2 linked regions of the Paludisphaera borealis genome follow. The protein of the gene in region 2 interacts with the protein of the main gene of each other region in a pairwise test. Links are inferred from orthologs where the notes say so. Each region holds a gene or a part of one and is shown on either strand. Other genes may lie near its edges.

Region 1 (3,129 bases), 1.3 Mb from region 2 along the record:
GACAACCACGGAGGCGACGGAAAGCCCGGAGCTATGGTCTCGAGCTGATTGTTGGTCTGCCCCGGGAAAACGACGGTCCAGTTGTTGTCGATGTTGCCGGTCAGGCTGGCGCCCGTGCTAAGGTTGGTGAAGTCTGCCTTGGCGGTCCCGGAAAGCAGCGACGTGCCGGCGACGAGGCTCGCAGCCAAGAGCACCTTCACCGATTGAACTCGAACGGCACAAATCAATGATTTGATCATCCATTCACCTTCTTTTCTTTGAGACTTAGTTACTGGAAGAGCCAGGAGCGTGCTTGGTGCCCAGCACACAGAGGCCCAACATACCGCCTGAAACATCGCCGTCTGCGTTGATTCATGAAGATCAACGCGATGATGCTCAAACGAATCATTTCGTTGAGTCTCCCACACACGACGACGGCAGACCGATGCATGCCCGCAACGTCCCCCCCCCAGACCCGATCGATCGCCTCTCTGCGGTCCCGCGAGCGGATCGCGCGTCACGCGGCTCTCGCCCTGCCCGAGGATGGAAGAGGAGGTGGCTCGGTGTGGCGTGAGCGAGAGAGCCGCGCGGTTGGAGCCGGCGCGGCCGAGCGAAGACCAGCCTGGTGTCGAGAGCGGTTCGGATCTCGAAGTGGGACGCCGTGCGATCGGCGATGTGCCGGCCGATCGGCCGTTGGCCGCGCGGGGACTGTTCGTCGCGACGGTGACGACTCTTTGGGTGCTGTTCTTCGATCCGATCGCGTTCATGTCCAGCGGCCACGTCGTCTGTGACCCGCCGGCGATTGATCGGGGGGGCAGCGACGAATTCGCCTACCTGGCAGCCTCGATCGAGGGCTTACGAAGCGATCCAGGCCGTCCCCGAAAGCCTCGTGCGAGTGGGCGACCTCGGCCGCGGTGCCGTTCACGCGGTTCCGCGCGGCGCGCACCTTTTACGTCTTTGAGGAGCCACTGCTCCGCCCGAAACGGCTCGATCGCGACGACTCCTGGCCGCCGAAGGGCGACCGAACGCCGGTCGAGGATTTGCTCCACGACAAGGCTCCGGGACGCCACGGCGCACGACGACTTCGTCGGCTCAGAACGGCCGGCCTTCGTCGATCGGCTCGGCGATGGAGGCGACGTTCTCGAACCGCGTGAGGTTCTTGACGAACGTCATCTTGACCGTGCCGGTGGGGCCGCTTCGGTTCTTGGCGACGATCACCTCGGCGATGCCCGGCTGGTCGTTGGGGTCGTAGTATTCGGGGCGGTGGAGCAGCAGCACGATGTCGGCGTCCTGCTCGATGGCGCCCGACTCGCGAAGGTCGGCCATGCGCGGGCGGCGGTCTTCACGGTTCTCGACGGCTCGGTTGAGCTGAGACAGCGCGATGACCGGGATGCGCAATTCGCGGGCCAGGGTCTTGAGGCGTCGGCTGATCTTGGCGATCTGCTCCTGGCGGCTGTCGCGTTGCTCCTCGGCGTCGATGAGCTGGATGTAGTCGATGACGATCAGGCCGATGTCCTGGCGGAGCTTCAGCCGCCGCGCCATGGCCATGATTTCGAGCATGTTGCGAGCGGGCGTGTCGTCGATGAAGATCGGCGACGACTGCATCTCGCCGAACGCCTTGCCGAGCTTGTTCAGCTCGCGATAGTCGAGCCCGCGGCCGGTCCGCAGCTTGTGACCGTCGACCCGCGACCGGGCGCAGAGGAGCCGCTCGCCGATCTCGAGCCGGCCCATTTCGAGGCTGACCAGGAGCGTCGAGACCTTCGTGTTGATCGCCGCGTGGTCGCAGATGTTCAGCGCCAGCGCGGTCTTACCCATACTAGGCCGGGCCGCCAGGATGATGAGCTGGTCGGAATGGAAGCCGTTGGTCACGTCGTCCAGGTCGATGAAGCCCGACGAGACGCCGGAGACCGGGTGCTTCTCTTCCGCCCGCGTCGAGATCCGCGTCATGGCCTGTTCGAGGACGATCTTCAGCTCGTGAAGCTCGCCCTTGATCTGGTCTTCGCGGATGGCGAAGATCTTCTGCTCGGCCGTTTCGAGGAGCTGCTGCGACGTGAAAAGGTTCGAGTAGCCGTCGCGGATCAGGTCGGTCGACGTCTGGATCAACTGCCGGCTGACCGACTTCTGGCGGACGATGTCGGCGTGGTAGCGGGCGTTGGCGGCGTGGGGGACGCAGTTGGCGATCTCGGCCAGCAGGTCGTCGCCGCCGATCTGCTTGTACTGACCGCGAAGGACCAGCTCGTCGGCCAGCGTCACCGCGTCGACCGCCTTGCCCTCGTCGTACATGTCACGGACGGCGCGATAGACGACCTGATGCGCATCGCGATAGAAGTCGTCGATCGACAGGATCGCGATCACGTCGTGGAGCACGTCGTTGTCGAGCAAAATCGCGCCCAACACGCCGCGCTCGGCGTCGAGGTTCTGCGGCGGCAGACGATCTCCCAAGCCGCCAGACCCGTCGGACTTGCCGTGCGAGCCGTTACCGCCGTTGCCATCCCTGGGTGTTCCGTTTCCGTATCCCTGTCCGGACGACATGAGCGAAAGCGCTCCACAAAAGCCGAGGAATCGTTTCGGGCGAAGGACGTACGCGTCGTGCGGAGCCCACCCGACTGTACGATTGTATCGGCTTCTCCGATCCTCGGCATCGCAGAAAATCGGAACGATCGGCCGCCGTGGAGTGGGTCGCGTCGGACGGCGCGACTTTGCGGGGGGGGGGGCGACGCGGGGCGCGTCCGTCAACGATCCGAGGCGCCAGGGTTCCGAGACTGGAACCCTGGCGCCTCGATGGATCGATCGCGGAGACGTCGAACGAAAGCCGCGGGTCGGTCAGACCGGGGCTTCGTCGGTGTGCGTCGGCACAACCCAGAGCTTGACCTCGGTGTCGATGTCCTGACCCAGGTGGACCTTGATGTTGTAGAGGCCCAGATCCTTGAGCGGACCTTCGATGCGAATGTTCTCGGTCGTGATCGGGAAACCTTCGCCGTGGAGGGTGGCGGCGATCTGGTCGGCGTTGACCGAGCCGTAGAGATGCCCTTCCTCGTTGGCGTTGGCTTCGATGGTCAGCGACCGCTGGGCGATCTGGGCGGCCAGGTTGAGCAGGTCGGCGCGGCGGGCCTCTTCAAGCTCGCGGAGCCGCTGGCGGTGCTTCTCGAC
Region 2 (3,154 bases):
GCGAGGAGCAAGGGGACGGAGAGCCGTCGTGGGCGCATCGTCATGGGGTCGCCTCTCAAAGGTGCGTCGTGAATCCTCGGTCCGTCGGGGCGGCCCCCGGCGTCAGGCGAGCGGGGGCCTGCCGACCCGCGGATTGTACTCGGCCGCGACGGCCCGGGCCAGGCGGCCGAGGATCGAACGGACGGCTCGGCGCCGGAGTTGCTGCATTAAAGGTGCTTCATCTTGAAACCCCAACGCCAGTCGAGCCGAATCCTTCGGCCGTTTTTGATATTGAGGATGTTTGATGATTCCGACGCGCACGATCGAGGAACTGACGCAGAAGAACGTGGCCGTCGTCGCTCAGATGGAAAGGGCTTCGCACGAGGTGCGGACGCGGGGCGAGCGGCTGGCCGACATGATCGCGGCGGCCGTGGGGAGCTGGACCTTCATCCTGATCCAGACGGCCTTGCTCGGGCTCTGGGTGGTGCTCAACATTCTGGCCTGGGCCAGGCACTGGGATCCGTATCCGTTCATTCTCCTGAACCTGGCGCTGTCGTTCCAGTCGGCCTACGCGGCGCCGATCCTGATGATCAGCCAGAACCGCCAGGCGAAGCTCAGCGAGCGCCGCAACCACCTCGACCTGCAAATCAACATGCTGGCCGAACAGGAGACGACCGAGATCCTTCACCTGCTGCGGCGGCTCTGCGAGCGGTCGGGCATGGACGTCAACGGGAGCGGCGGAGCGTGTTTCGAGGAGGAGACCCGGCACGATCGGATCATCGAGCAGATCGAGAACGAGATCGAAAAACCGATCGCCGAGGCAGTCGAGAGAGCCGTGGAAAAAGTCGCCGTCGAGATCGCCGAGCCGCCCGAATGAGACGGCCGCGACAACGCATCATCAACAGCTTATTTTTCCGTTCACTTGCCGAGCGTCGATTCGAGGTCGGCGAGGATGTCGACGACGTTCTCGAAGCCGGGGAGGAGCGGGTTCTTGGCGTCGTCCTTGAGCCAGCCGACGACCTTCTTCTCGGCCGACATGACGGTGGAGTGGTTGCGACCGCCGAAGAAGCGGCCGATCTCGCTGTAGGAGACGCCCGTATGCTTGCGGGCCAGGTACATGGCGACCATCCGGGGGTAGGCGAGGGTCCGGACCCGGCTGTCCGACTTGAGGCCGTCCCCCTCGACCTGGAAGAACGAGCAAACGGCCTTCTCGACATCGCGGAGGGCCACGACCTGGGAGGTGTTGCGGATGGTCTCGCGGAGGGCGGCGTGGGCGATGGTCATCGTGACCGCCTTGCCCGTCAGCGACGCCTGGGCCAACACGCAGTGGAGCGCCCCTTCCAGCTCGCGGACGCTCGTCCGGACGTGCTCGGCGATGTAGTCGATCACCGCTGCCGGGACGTTCACGCCCCGGCTCGCGGCCTTGGACTTGAGGATGGCGCGGCGGGTTTCGAGGTCGGGGGCGTCGAGCTTGATGACCATGCCGCCGAGGAACCGCGTCGCCAGCTCGTCGGTCAGCTTGGCGATCTTCCGCGGATGCTGGTCGGACGAAAGGACGATCGGAACCCCACGCTCGATCAGGGCGTTGAACGTGTGCAGGAACTCGTCCTGGGTCGCCCGCTTGGCGGCCAGGAAGTGGACGTCGTCGACGACCAGGGCGCTCGCCCCACGGTGCCGGCTGCGGAAGCCCGCCAGCGACGACGTCCGCATCGCTTCAAGGAACCCGTTGGTGAAGCTCTCGGCCGTCACATGGATGATATTCAGACCCGGATGAGCGTGCCGCAGTCCCTGGGTGATGGCCTCCAGCAGGTGGGTCTTGCCCAGGCCGACGCCGCCGTGGATCACCAGCGGGTTGAACGCCCGGCCGGCGGTCTTGACCATCTCGCGGGCCGCCGCGAAGGCCATCTGCGTCGACGGCCCGACCACGAAATCGTCGAGCCGGCGCATCACCCGAGCGGTCCCGGGGCCGGGCGCCGGAGCGGCGGGAGCGGCCGGGGCGGAGCCGGGAGCGGCGATCGCCGCGAGCCGGTTGGGGAAGCCTTGCACGGGCAACCGGGACGACGACGGGGAGGTCGAGCCGACCCGAGGCCGGGGCTTGCCGGGGATCGGCACGACGACCGTGTTGCCCGGCCGAGGCTCGCCCGGCTCCGACCGCTCGGGGACGATCTCGACGTCGCGGAACGGCGGGGCCTCGTCCTGGATCGAGAAGTTCAGCGGCAGCGACCGACCAGTGACCGCCTTGACGGACTCGGCCAGGCTGCGGGCGAAGTTCCCCTTGATCCAGTCGCGGAAATAAGCGTTGGGCACCTGCACATCCACCGACCCGCCGTCGCCGCTGACCCCCAGCCGAACCCCCTCGCCGAACCAGAGGCCGAACTTCGTCTCGCCGACCCGCTCGATCAGAGCGTCGCGGATCTCCGATTCCAACGCGTCAGAAACCGCTCGCTCGGGGAGGGCCGACTTTCGATCTCGCGTCCTGGATTTCTCGGCTTGCCCCAACATCGATCTCACCCCTGCCGCAAGACGTTCCCGACAACCTCGACCCGACTTCCGGACCGAAGCCCAATCCCTCGGCCGCCGACACGCTCCGTCGATCAGCCAGGAAGATATGCGCCCTGCATGGGACCCTGTCAAAGACATAGACGGGGCAAATTGGCGAAGGAACGAACCATAGGGAGAGCTATGCGGATTGCGCCGCCAGAAGCTGTAACGAGCAAGCAAAATCGTCCGGCGAGCCGGCGGCGCTTTGCGCAAAGCCGCGCGGAGAAAGCGATTAGACGTACAACGACCTACGGATTTCCCAGAATGACTCAAGCCGAGAACTTACACACAGGCCGGCCGCTACAAGCCCGAAGCGCAAGCGAGTGCATCCCATCCGATGGGCCATAGAGGGATGCACTCGCTTGCGCTTCGGGCTTGTAACACCCCTCGCTCAGGCTCGCCCCCAGCCGTGGGCTTCTCGACCAAACCGCCATTAGCATTCGGCGATTTCGGGAGAAAGTCGGAATAGTCGACCGGGCCCGTTAGTCTACCTGGACATTGAGATCAATCGGCATGCGGAGGCAAGGCCCGTGGCTGGCAAACCGAGCGGGGAGGCTCTCCGATCGATCCGCGTGTTGTTCAACGCGGGGACGGTCGGCGGGCTGACCGATGGACGACTCCTGGAGCGATTCAC

Evidence for each region.
Region 1: the proteins of dnaA (region 2) and dnaB interact in binary tests that used the Escherichia coli proteins (3 or more experiments, as listed by UniProt). The link is inferred for Paludisphaera borealis from one-to-one orthologs.

The regions. Positions count from the first base shown.
Region 1 is NZ_CP019082.1:3,012,311-3,015,439, forward strand. The notes cover bases 292-3,103. They hold dnaB (replicative DNA helicase), read right to left. Parts: upstream 2,512-3,103; coding sequence 1,072-2,511; downstream 292-1,071. Other genes in these bases: rplI (50S ribosomal protein L9), read right to left, coding at 2,803-3,103. Outside these bases: BSF38_RS11675 (hypothetical protein), read right to left, coding at 1-200; more of rplI, read right to left, coding at 3,104-3,129. UniProt on the Escherichia coli protein: The main replicative DNA helicase, it participates in initiation and elongation during chromosome replication. Travels ahead of the DNA replisome, separating dsDNA into templates for DNA synthesis.
Region 2 is NZ_CP019082.1:4,294,359-4,297,512, reverse strand. What follows is about bases 153-2,989. They hold dnaA (chromosomal replication initiator protein DnaA), read right to left. Parts: upstream 2,407-2,989; coding sequence 898-2,406; downstream 153-897. Other genes in these bases: BSF38_RS16755 (DUF1003 domain-containing protein), read left to right, coding at 284-856. Also shown: BSF38_RS32115 (beta-galactosidase trimerization domain-containing protein), read right to left, coding at 1-44; BSF38_RS16745 (sigma-70 family RNA polymerase sigma factor), read left to right, coding at 3,051-3,154. UniProt on the Escherichia coli protein: Plays an essential in the initiation and regulation of chromosomal replication. Binds in an ATP-dependent fashion to the origin of replication (oriC) to initiate formation of the DNA replication initiation complex once per cell cycle.